Regions from separate parts of the Enterobacter oligotrophicus genome, predicted to be linked through region 3. Evidence: predicted binding sites of a transcription regulator. Region 3 holds the regulator's gene; each other region holds the start of a gene.
The links. The regulator CRP, encoded in region 3, controls carbon source genes, mostly activating them, when cyclic AMP is high. The targets are predictions, from matches to a motif close to ATGTGANNNNNNTCACAT.
Positions count from the first base shown of each region.

Region 1: EoCCA6_RS12680 (PTS mannitol transporter subunit IICBA) is a predicted target of CRP. The motif match lies at 1,987-2,004, and genes of this name have one in related genera.
Region 2: hpt (hypoxanthine phosphoribosyltransferase) is a predicted target of CRP. The motif match lies at 2,324-2,341, and genes of this name have one in related genera.
Region 4: focA (formate transporter FocA) is a predicted target of CRP. The motif match lies at 1,098-1,115, and genes of this name have one in related genera.

Region 1 covers NZ_AP019007.1:2,644,410-2,647,467, forward strand. The annotation lists gene EoCCA6_RS12680 (PTS mannitol transporter subunit IICBA) at 1-1,801, opposite strand, end outside; gene EoCCA6_RS12685 (glutathione S-transferase) at 2,314-2,922, shown strand; gene selA (L-seryl-tRNA(Sec) selenium transferase) at 3,026-3,058, shown strand, end outside.
Region 2 covers NZ_AP019007.1:3,339,084-3,342,141, reverse strand. The annotation lists gene EoCCA6_RS15990 (ABC transporter ATP-binding protein) at 1-797, opposite strand, end outside; gene can (carbonate dehydratase) at 905-1,567, shown strand; gene hpt (hypoxanthine phosphoribosyltransferase) at 1,659-2,195, opposite strand; gene EoCCA6_RS15975 (glucose/quinate/shikimate family membrane-bound PQQ-dependent dehydrogenase) at 2,402-3,058, shown strand, end outside.
Region 3 covers NZ_AP019007.1:2,055,183-2,058,240, reverse strand. The annotation lists gene EoCCA6_RS10005 (YccS/YhfK family putative transporter) at 1-1,606, opposite strand, end outside; gene crp (cAMP-activated global transcriptional regulator CRP) at 1,663-2,295, opposite strand; gene EoCCA6_RS09995 (OsmC family protein) at 2,607-3,011, shown strand.
Region 4 covers NZ_AP019007.1:4,118,930-4,121,987, forward strand. The annotation lists gene pflB (formate C-acetyltransferase) at 1-130, opposite strand, end outside; gene focA (formate transporter FocA) at 182-1,039, opposite strand; gene ycaO (30S ribosomal protein S12 methylthiotransferase accessory factor YcaO) at 1,445-3,058, opposite strand, start outside.

The DNA of each region.
Region 1 (3,058 bases), 590 kb from region 3:
TGTGCTCGTTGTTACGTGCGGCGATACCAATCACCAGACGGGCGATGTCGTCTTCTTCTTCACCGAAGCGCACGCCATCCGGATACTGACAGAACACCACGCCGGTTTTCAGCACGCGGTCTTTCGCTTCAACCGTACCGTGTGGAACCGCGATGGATTCGCCCAGGTAGGTTGGCGTCAGTTTTTCACGTTCCAGCATTGCGTCAACATATTCAGGCTGAACGTAGCCACCTTTCACCAGTTGCTCACCGGCAAAGCGAATCGCCTCTTCTTTGGTGCTTGCGGTACGGCCGAGGAAGATGTTCTCCGCACCCAGTTTAAACAGGTGGGCGTTGCTCTCGTCGAAGCTGTCCTGCAGGCTGCTACGTACTTTGACTTCATTGTCTTCGTGACGCTGCGCCGCGACCAGACGCTCAGTCAGGCTGGTGTACAGGCCGCTGTCGAGGAAGTTGGTCAGCGAAATGTGCTGTGCCTGTGGCACCTGACGCATGGCGCGTTCGGTCAGATCGCGGTGCGTAATGACCAGGTCAACATCCGGCGGCAGGCTGTTAATCGCGCTGTTGGTGACAGAGATGTTGGTCAGGCCCGCATCCTGCACTTTTTTACGCAGCACGCCCGCACCCATTGCACTGGAACCCATACCGGCGTCGCAGGCAACGATGATTTTACGCACGTGGCTCAGGTCGTTAGAGACATCGCCAGCCGCCAGCGGCGTTGCGCCTTTGGATTCAGCTTTCATGTCATGCATACGACGGGTTGCTGCTTCGATGTCGTCGTCTTCTTTCACTTTGCTGGTTTTCAGCAGAATAGACGCGACGACGAAGGAGACCGCCATTGCCGCACAGATTGCCGCGATGTTAGCGAAGTAAGCACCTTTCGGCGTCATCGCCAGAACAGCCAGGATGGAGCCTGGAGAGGCCGGGGAAACCAGGCCGCCGTTCAGCACGCTCAGGGTGAATACGCCAGTCATACCACCGAGGATAACGGCCAGGATCAGACGTGGGTTCATCAGCACGTATGGGAAGTAAATTTCGTGGATACCGCCCAGGAAGTGGATGATAGCCGCACCGCCCGCAGACTGCTTCGCGCTGCCGCGACCAAAGAACATATACGCCAGCAGAACGCCCATACCCGGACCAGGGTTGGCTTCAATCAGGAAGAAGATGGACTTGCCGAGGTCATGAGACTGCTGAATACCCAGCGGTGAGAAGATACCGTGGTTGATGGCGTTGTTAAGGAACAGGATTTTCGCCGGTTCAACAAAGATAGACGCCAGCGGCAGCATGTCGTGCGCAACCATGAAGTTAACGCCCGCAGCCAGAATTTTGGACAGCACTTCAACCGCAGGACCAATGCCGAGGAACGCCAGAATCGCGAGGATCATCCCGATGATGCCCGCAGAGAAGTTGTTCACCAGCATTTCGAAGCCGGATTTGATTTTACCATCAACCCAGACGTCGAATTTCTTAATCGCCCAGCCGCCCAGAGGACCGGCAATCATGGCACCGAGGAACATCGGCATATCCGCGCCGACGATCACACCCATCGTTGTGATGGCACCCACTACGCCACCACGGTCACCGCCCACCAGACGACCACCGGTATAACCGATGAGCAGAGGCAGCAGGTAGGTAATCATTGGGCCAACGAGCTTCGCCAGCGTTTCGTTAGGCAACCACCCTGTCGGAATGAACAATGCAGTGATAATACCCCACGCGATAAACGCGCCGATATTTGGCATCACCATGTTGCTGAGGAAACGACCAAAGCTTTGAACTTTGATCTTGAAATCGGATGACATAAAACACCCCTTCTTATGTTTACGCTTAGGCTTGCGGCCCGAGGTTTATCGTTAATGTGCGGCGGCAGAGGTAGCCGGGCCCTGTTCTGATGCTGTGAAATCTGGCACTGAATCGTTCAACTGTCCAGACACCGGAAATTTGTGTGATCTTAGTCACGTAAATGTAGGGGGTGGGGTGATTATTGATGTGATGTTGATCACATATCTGGTGCGTAAAAAAAATACAACGGTCAGAAATAAGCCAGAAAGCCCCTTGTTTTGTGATTAATGTCACATTTGAATGTCGTTGGTTTGTTTCTGGATTGTGACTGAATTCACAAAATATTTTGATGCAGAATTCTCCGGATGTGATCGCCAACAACTTCTGCTTTACGGTCAACGCAGAATGAAAGAAAGCAACACCGTTAACTTAACTAAAACATCTCTCTAATGTGGTATAGCGAAAAGCATAAACCTGCCTTTTTTCATCGCTTGATCCATACTGACCTCTTTGTGGACATCAAGGATAAGCAATGAAACTCATCGGCAGTTACACCAGTCCCTTCGTGCGTAAAATCTCGATCCTTCTGCTGGAGAAAGGGATTGAATTTGAATTCGTGAATGAACAGCCTTATAACGCAGAGAATGGCGTTGCGCAGTACAACCCGCTGGGGAAAGTGCCAGCGCTGGTGGCAGACGACGGTGAATACTGGTTTGATTCCCCCATCATTGCAGAGTATATCGAGCTTCTTGATATCGCTCCGGCTATGCTGCCGCAAGAGCCAAAAGCTGCGCTGGCGTTAAAGCAAATTGAAGCTCTGGCCGATGGCATTATGGATGCAGCGCTTGCCTCCGTGCGCGAGCAGGCCAGACCAGCAGCCCAGCAGTCGGAAACCGAGCTTCTGCGCCAGCGTGAGAAAATCAGCCGTAGCCTGGACAGGTGCGAACAATTAATCCGGGACGGCAACATCCAGAATGATGACGTGAACCTGGCGACGATTGCCATCGCCTGCGCCATCGGCTACCTCAATTTCCGTCGCGTCTCTCCTGGCTGGTGCGTTGAGCGCCCGTTGCTGGTGAAGCTGGCGGAGACGCTCTTCCAGCGCGAAAGTTTTGCCCGTACCGAACCGCCAAAGGCTTGATTCGGGTTATAACACTTCATGGCCGGAGGCTGTACAATCCCTCCTCATGTTGACTCCCTCTCCCGTCGGGAGGGGGGATGATATTTACTCGCCAGGCGCTTTCATGACTACTCATCACTCGCTCTACAGCCAAATT
Region 2 (3,058 bases), 1.3 Mb from region 3:
TGTTCACGCAGCACTTCCACTTCCAGCGTCGACGTATCAACCAGGCGATACTGATACCCTTCCAGCTTCGGCAGCGGGCTTTTCGCGGCAAGGTCGAGAATAAACGTTTCTGATTTCAGCTTGGAGAGCAGATTTTTCATCGAGGTGTTTTCAACCAGCTCACCGTGCTGAATGATGCCGATATTGCGGCACAGCATCTCAGCTTCTTCGAGATAGTGCGTCGTCAGGATAATGGTGGTGCCTTTGTCGTTGAGATCTTTCAGGAAGCCCCACATGGAACGACGCAGTTCGATATCCACCCCCGCGGTTGGCTCATCGAGGATCAGCAGCTTCGGCTCATGCATTAATGCACGGGCAATCATCAGGCGGCGTTTCATCCCACCGGAGAGCATTCGCGCACGTTCGTTACGCTTTTCCCACAGATCGAGCTGTTTGAGGTATTTCTCGCTGCGTTCGACCGCCTCTTTACGCTCAACGCCGTAGTAGCCCGCCTGGTTGACAACGATCTGCTGCACCGTCTCAAACGGGTTGAAATTGAACTCCTGCGGCACCAGCCCCAGCTGGCGTTTGGCGTTCACGACATCTTTTTGCAGATCGTAGCCAAACACGCTGACCCGGCCAGAGGACTTGTTAACCAGCGAACTGATAATACCGATAGTGGTAGATTTCCCTGCTCCATTCGGCCCCAGAAGCGCGTAGAAATCTCCCGCCTCTACCTTAAGATCTATCCCGCGCAGCGCCTGAACGCCGCCCGGATAGGTTTTTTTAAGCTGCTCAAGCTCAAGTGCAATCGCCATGAATTAAACTTACCTATAGTTCTGACACACGTTGTGTGGTTTCATTAAAAGTCGGGTTACCCTATAGTAGCGCAACGCAATTACTCGGTTACAGGTCGTTAACGTCCATGAATGACATAGATACACTCATCAGCAACAATGCACTATGGTCAAAAATGCTGGTGGAAGAAGATCCCGGTTTTTTTGGGAAACTGGCACAAGCGCAGAATCCGCGCTTTCTATGGATTGGATGTTCCGACAGCCGCGTACCGGCAGAACGCCTGACCGGCCTCGAACCGGGTGAACTGTTTGTTCACCGTAACGTTGCCAACCTGGTCATTCATACGGATCTCAACTGCCTTTCTGTTGTTCAGTACGCCGTTGACGTGCTGGAAGTCGAGCACATCATCATTTGCGGTCACTACGGCTGCGGCGGCGTACAGGCGGCGGTCGAAAATACGGAACTGGGGTTAATCGATAACTGGCTGCTGCACATCCGCGATATCTGGTTCAAACATAGCTCACTGTTGGGCGAAATGCCGCAGGAACGTCGTCTCGACACGCTGTGTGAGCTGAACGTGATGGAGCAGGTCTATAACCTGGGACACTCCACGATTATGCAATCCGCGTGGAAACGCGGGCAGAAAGTGTCGATTCACGGCTGGGCATATGGCATTCATGATGGCCTGCTGCGCAACCTGGAAGTCACCGCCACCAACCGTGAAACGCTGGAGCAGCGTTACCGTTCGGGGATTGCCAACCTCAAGCTCAAGCATGTGAACCATAAATAAACAAAGCCGGGTGGCGGCTGCGCCTTACCCGGCCTACATGTGCCCATTCGTAGGCCCGGTAAGCGTAGCGCCACCGGGCAACAAACCACAATTATTCGTCCAGCAACACAACTTTCCCGACATACGGCAGATGACGGTAACGCTGCGCGTAGTCAATGCCGTAGCCAACCACGAATTCATCAGGAATTGAGAAACCGACAAACTCCACCGGAACCTGCACTTCACGGCGCTCAGGTTTATCCAGCAGCGTACAAATCGCCAGCGATTTAGGTTCACGGAGGCTCAGGATCTCGCGCACTTTAGAGAGCGTGTTGCCGGAGTCGATGATGTCCTCGACGATCAACACATCTTTGCCACGAATATCTTCATCCAGATCTTTCAGGATTTTCACATCACGGGTTGTGGACATGCCGCTGCCGTAGCTGGAGGCGGTCATAAAATCGACCTCATGTGACACCTGCACTTCACGGCACAGGTCGGCCATGAACATGAAAGAGCCACGCAACAGACCCACCAGCACCATTTCGCTGCCGCTGTCCTTGTAATGTTCGGTGATTTGACGACCCAGTTCGGCGATACGCGCTTTGATCTCGGCTTCCGGGATCATCACTTCAACAGTATGTTTCATATTGCTAACCATATGATTTTAATGAAAATCTCTCAATGCGGATGAGTGTTTTTCCGGCATCGATACGCAAGCCAGCCATTATACCAGCAAATGGATAAGCCTGGCGTATGAGTTATAAAAAGCAATATTTGTGATTCCGATCACACTTGTTAATACCTATAATTAATTGCTAGCAAATAATTAACAAAACTGACGAGTACTTTTCTATGGCTGAAACAAAAACTAAGCAGCCGCGTCTTCTGGTGACATTAACAGCCGCGTTTGCCGCATTCTGCGCGCTGTATTTGTTAATCGGTGGCGTATGGCTGGTCGCGATTGGCGGCTCCTGGTACTACCCGATTGCGGGTCTGGTTATGGTTGGCGTAACCATCCTGCTGTTACGTAGAAAACAATCCGCACTGTGGCTGTATGCCGCACTCCTCCTTGCCACCATGATCTGGGGCGTCTGGGAAGTTGGTTTCGACTTCTGGGCACTGACGCCGCGCAGTGACATTCTGGTCTTCTTCGGAATCTGGCTGATCCTGCCGTTCGTCTGGCGTCGTCTGATTGTGCCTTCCAGCGGCGCTGTGGCGGGTCTGGTCGTTGCGCTGCTGATTACCGGCGGTATCCTGACCTGGGCCGGTTTTAACGACCCACAGGAAATTAACGGTACGCTGAACGCACAATCCACACCTGCTGCGGCTATCTCGCAGGTCGCGGATGGCGACTGGCCTGCCTACGGGCGTAACCAGGAAGGCCAACGCTACTCTCCACTGAAGCAGATCAACGCGGATAACGTTAAAAATCTGAAAGAAGCCTGGGTATTCCGTACCGGCGACCTGAAGATGCCAAACGATCCGGGCGAACTGACCAACGAAGTCACG
Region 3 (3,058 bases):
GGTCGTCGCTAAGGATTAAGCGGATCGCCTGCTGATCGGCCTCCAGCGCGTCGTGGGCGTTCTGCCTGAGCAACCCGCTCTGCCACTGCGGCCACAGCCAGACCATACCGCCAAAGGCGATCAGGCAGCCAATCAGCGTATCAACCAGACGGGCGATAATAAACTGCTCGCCGTTGAGCGTCAGCAGTTGCAGGGTATACACCGCCGTGACTGTAAAGCCCACCATCGCCCAGCCGTAATTTTTACGGATAATCAGATAGCTGACCATCGTTATCGCCAGCATACCCACCAGCGTATAGCCTTCAGGCACGTGGAAGTGCAGCGTCACGCCCGCAATAATCAGCCCCGCCATCGTTCCGCCTGCCCGATGCAGTATGCGTACCCGCGTGGCTCCGTAGCCGTTCTGGGTCACAAACAGTACCGTCATTAAAATCCAGTACGGCTTCGGCAGGTGCAGCGCCATGCCCATCAGGCTGGCGATGCTGAGCATCACGCTTATCCGCGCGGCGTTGCGCAGGGCAGCAGATTTCAGTGAAAGGTAGCTTTTCAGCGCGGGCAGCAGCGGCAGACGCTTCTGTTTATCGGCCATCAGGTCGCGAGGGTAAAGTGGCCGCTGGGTGCGCAACACGCGGGCGATGCGGCTGAAGTGCCAGGCGGCAAACTGCCCGACCGGGTTTTCCGGGTGCTGACGGGCGATTTTCTCCAGCGCGCCGAGCTGTTTGTCCATGGTAAATCGCGTCGGGTAGCGGTGATACAGAATATCGTCCGCCAGTACCCGCAGGCGCGCAGAAACGGTCTGCGCGTTCCAGCGGATCACCGCTTCGGCGTGGCTGCGTTCCACCAGCTTCTGCACTTCCTCCGGGTGATGCAGGCTCACGGAGATATGCTCCTGTAAATCCAGCCCCACCTGGAAGGTACGCAGCAGCCGCTTGTAATCATGGTTTTTATTGGCGGCCAGCATGTGTAATTGCTGATAGCACTGGCTTATCAGATCGACCACTTTTTGCTGACGTGCCAGCAGCGGCGGCAGTGATTTTTCCGGATCGGTGTGCTGGGTAAGCAGGGTATATTTGGCTTCGCAGTAATCTGCAAGCTGCACATAGAGCAGGCTCAGGGATTCGCGCAGCGGTTGTTCGCGCCACAGCCAGAACCAGAACCAGTTAAACAGCCCGTACCACAGCGTGCCGAGGGCGTAGATCAGCAGCGGTTCCCACACCGGCATATTGCCCGCAAGGCTCAGAGTGAAGATGGCGGCAATCAGCGAAGCGGGGAGTAACCGGGCATGCAGCGAGCTGATTTCGGCGGTCACGCCGAGCGTCATCGCCAGCACGGTCAAAATCAACGGCAGCGGAATATCGCGGGCAAGCAGGAGCTGTACGGCGAGGCTACAGCCTGCGAACAGGCAGCCACCAATAATCAGACGTTTGAAAAAACGCTTATGCGGCGTATCCAGACCGGCAATGTTGCAGCAGGCGGGAACGAGAGAAAACAGCAGACCCTGCTGGAGATGTCCGAGGATCAGACCCACAGCCACGGGAAGACACAACACCAGCGTTTGTCGCAGTGCGTAGTTAACTTCCGGGTGATAAATCAGCCTGCGCCACATGGGAATAGAGACAAAAACGGCGTGCCACCTTGCGATGGCACGCCGTTTGGCCGGAATTAACGGGTTCCGTAAACCACGATAGTTTTACCGTGGGCAGAGATCAGGTTCTGGTCTTCCAGCATTTTCAGGATACGGCCCACTGTTTCGCGGGAGCAACCGACGATCTGACCAATTTCCTGACGGGTAATTTTAATTTGCATGCCGTCAGGGTGGGTCATGGCGTCTGGCTGTTTCGCCAGGTTCAGCAGCGTCTGCGCGATACGGCCGGTAACGTCCAGGAAGGCGAGGTTACCCACTTTCTCAGACGTGACCTGCAGACGGCGAGCCATCTGGGAAGAAAGACGCATCAGGATGTCCGGGTTAACCTGGATCAACTGACGGAATTTCTTGTAGGAAATTTCAGCCACTTCACATGCTGTTTTTGCACGAACCCAGGCGCTACGTTCCTGGCCCTCTTCAAACAGGCCCAGTTCACCGATGAAATCGCCCTGGTTCAGATAAGAAAGGATCATCTCTTTCCCTTCTTCATCTTTGATCAGCACTGCCACCGAGCCTTTAACGATGTAATACAACGTTTCGGCTTTTTCACCCTGGTGAATCAGAGTGCTTTTCGATGGGTACTTATGAATGTGGCAATGAGACAAGAACCATTCGAGAGTCGGGTCTGTTTGCGGTTTGCCAAGCACCATGCGCTGTTATCCTCTGTTATAAGCTGTCACCAGAGTCATAAGATGCATCCGGACTCTGGGGTTGCAATCGAATTCTTACCCATACCCTGGGAAGTCGGCTGTCGTAACGTTTCGCAGCCAGTAAAGTTTGATGTCCTCTGCATACATGTGTAACGTCAATGTATTACTGTAGCATCCAGAGTGTTTTAGCATAGCTTTAGCCGCGTGTCTCCTGGTGTCTCGCTTCAGCATGATGCAGGTCGCCTTCCGTTGCGAGAAATGTAACGCGCGCGTAATCTGTCACCAAAAATGCAACGTTGGAGTTAATGAATATGCAAGCGCGTGTAAAGTGGGTTGAAGGGTTAACGTTCCTGGGCGAGTCCGCTTCAGGACACCAGATTTTGATGGACGGGAACTCCGGCGACAAAGCCCCAAGCCCGATGGAGATGGTGCTGATGGCGGCGGGCGGATGCAGCGCAATCGACGTGGTGTCGATTCTGCAAAAAGGCCGCCACAATGTGACCGATTGCGAAGTCAAACTCACGTCTGAACGCCGCGAAGAGGCACCGCGCCTGTTTACGCACATTAATCTGCACTTTATTGTTACCGGCAAGGAGCTGAAAGATGCGGCGGTATCACGCGCGGTGGATCTTTCTGCGGAGAAATACTGCTCTGTGGCGTTAATGCTGGAGAAAGCGGTAAAAATCACCCATTCGTATGAAGTGATCGAGGCTTAAAACAAAGCCCGGTGGCGCTGCGCTTACCGGGCCTACAACTGCACGAA
Region 4 (3,058 bases), 2.1 Mb from region 3:
GGAAGGATTCGTCACCTTCATACGGGGTATAGTTTTTCTGAATGAAGTCACGGACGTTGACTTCATTCTGCCAGTCACCTTTCGCAAAACCTTCCCAGGCTGTGGCTAACTTTTCATTAAGCTCGGACATGTAACACCTACCTTCTTAAGTGGATTTTTTATTTACTGCCTGAGACAACCATTAATGATGGTCGCCGCCACGCAGGTAAATGACCCAGTATGTCAACCCGACTAACAGACCCCCACCGATAATGTTCCCGATAGTGACTGGGATCAGGTTATCAGTAATGAAATTCATGATAGTCAGGTGAGAGAAACTTTCCGGGGTTGAACCGATAGCAGTCCAGAACTCCGGGCTCGCAAAGTTGCGAATTACAATACCCATCGGGATCATAAACATATTCGCAATACTGTGCTCAAAGCCGCTGGCAACAAACATCGCAACCGGCAGAACCATAATCATGGCTTTGTCCATCAGGCTACGACCCGAGTAGCTCATCCATACAGCCAGGCAGACCATCAGGTTTGCGAGGATGCCGAGAGCAACGGCTTCGATAAATGTGTGATGCATTTTGTGGTCAGCGGTTTGCAGGACGTTAAGCCCCCAGCCGCCGTTGGCGGTCATGTACTCGCCAGAGAGCCACATCAACAGAACAAAGAGCAGACAGCCAATCAGGTTGCCAACATAGACGTTAAGCCAGTTGCGCGCCAGTTGGCCCCAGGTAATTCTTCCGCTGGCTTTCGCCACCACAATCAGCACCGTAGAGGTGAAGAGGTCGGCACCGCAGATGACGCAGAGAATCAGACCCAGTGAGAAGCAGATACCGCCAATCAGTTTAGCTATGCCGAAAGGCATCGCGGCAGTACCGGTGGTGGCAGTAATGTAGAAGACGAAAGCGATTGAGATGAACACACCGGCTGTGATCGCCAGATAGAACGTCTTCATCGGGTGTTTCGTTGCTTTATAGACACCTGCTTCCTCGGCAACTTTCGCCATTGCAGCAGGGAGTAAAAGATCAAAAGGGTTGTCAGCTTTCACACTAACTCTCTCTTTATTAAGTCGGCGACGAGATACTAACAAAGCATTATAGAAGAGAAATTGATATAGATCATATCTCGCCTGGCTTATAGGCCCGCAATGCGTATGGTTTTACAGCAAGTGCGGAGTAAGTATTTGATTATCCGTATAAAAATAAATTTTAAAAGTTATGAAAAGAGTTGAATTATTTCGTTCGGCCTCCCGGAAAACAGTTAATTAATATGGAGTATTTACCATAAAAAGTAACAATAAAGCGTGGGTAAATATTATTATATTTACCCATATTTAACTTTATTATTACAATCAACAGTCATTGCCGAAAAAATAAAAAACGGGGCAATGAAATTGCCCCGTAATATAGCTCAGACGATTGAATACGCCTACAGCCGCTAATGTTATATGCGCTTATTTTGACCAGTAAGCGGCTTTCGCTTTCTGTAATTTCTCATAAGCGTTAAGTAATGACTGATGCGCCGGGAAGGCTTTCAGATCGCTATCAACGGCCTGCAGGCCATAGAACGGCTCTTCACCACTCAGCGCCGCGCTGGCGGCTTCAACCGCGTCTGCACCGTACATACGAACAAATGCATTCAGGTACTGCAATGGCTCGCGATCGTCCTCCTGAGAAAGCAGGAGCAGAGTTTGCAGGCAACGGTAATAGTTGGTGCGCTCGGCAGAGAAGACCGACTGGTTGAACTCCATTGTCCACTCAGTCCAGGCCAGCGCCTGATCCAGATCGCCACCGGCCAGCGCCAGCATCGCTTTCAGTTCACCAATACGCAGGGTGTACCAGCCGTTATCTTTACTGGTCGCCAGACCCAGCAGTTCGCGCACGCGGGTGAAGTCATCATGGCCTTCATCGTCCAGCTGGGCGATCAGGTTCAGATAATCTTCTTTTTCCCACTCGCTGCCCGGCAGGGCCAGCAGCGTTTCACGCAGGTGTGCGCCCATGCTGTTGTTCGCCAGCCACAGGTCTTCCGCCGGATAGATATCCGACATGCCAGGAACGATAATGCGGCACGCATAAACACCCAGGTGTTCATAGTCAGCAATATAGACTTCCTGATCTTCGGCGCTGAAGATCGCCATCAGCGTCGCAAACTCTTCTTCGGTGGTGCCGGCAAAGCTCCAGTCCACGAACGGATAGTCCGCGTCCTGCTTGAACATATCCCAGGAGATCAAACCGCTGGAGTCGATAAAGTGGGTTTCGAGGTTGGTATGCTCGGCCACTTCTTCATCGTCAAACGTTGGTGGGGTGAACACGTCCAGATCTTTCAGGCTACGGCCCTGAAGCAGTTCGGTGACGGTACGCTCCAGCGCCACGCCAAAGTCCGGGTGCGCGCCAAAGGAGGCGAAGCAGGTTCCGTTGGTTGGGTTGAACAGCACCACGCAGATAACCGGGTATTTACCGCCCAGTGAGCCGTCATAGGCAAAGATTGGGAAACCTTCCGCTTCCAGTTTAGCGATGGATTCCACCACGCCAGGATAGCGTGCCAGTACGTCGGCCGGAATTTCTGGCAGGCTGATGGATTCGGCAATAATGCGGTTTTTGATGTGGCGTTCGAAGACTTCAGACAGACCCTGCACGCGCGCTTCATTGCGGGTGTTACCAGCGGACATGCCGTTGGACACATACAGGTTGCCGACGATGTTCATCGGAATATACACGGTCTGCTCGTCAGACTGACGCGTGAAAGGCAGAGCGCAAATACCACGATCTTCGTTACCAGACTGCAGGTCGATCAGCATGCTGGCGGTCAGTTCATTTTCCGGGTCGTAGAACGCGCGCAGACGGGCATCAAGAATGCCTTCCGGCAGTTCGTCATCTTCCGTCAGCGGGAACCATTTTTCGTTTGGGTAGTGAACGAATGGACCGTTGGCGATGGTTTCGCCCAGCCAGAAGTCAGCAAAGAAATAGTTGGTCGACAGACGTTCAAAATACTCGCCCAGCGCAGAGGCCAGCGCCGCTTTTTTAGTTGCGCCTTTACCGTTGGTAAAGCACAGCGCGCAGTCTTTATC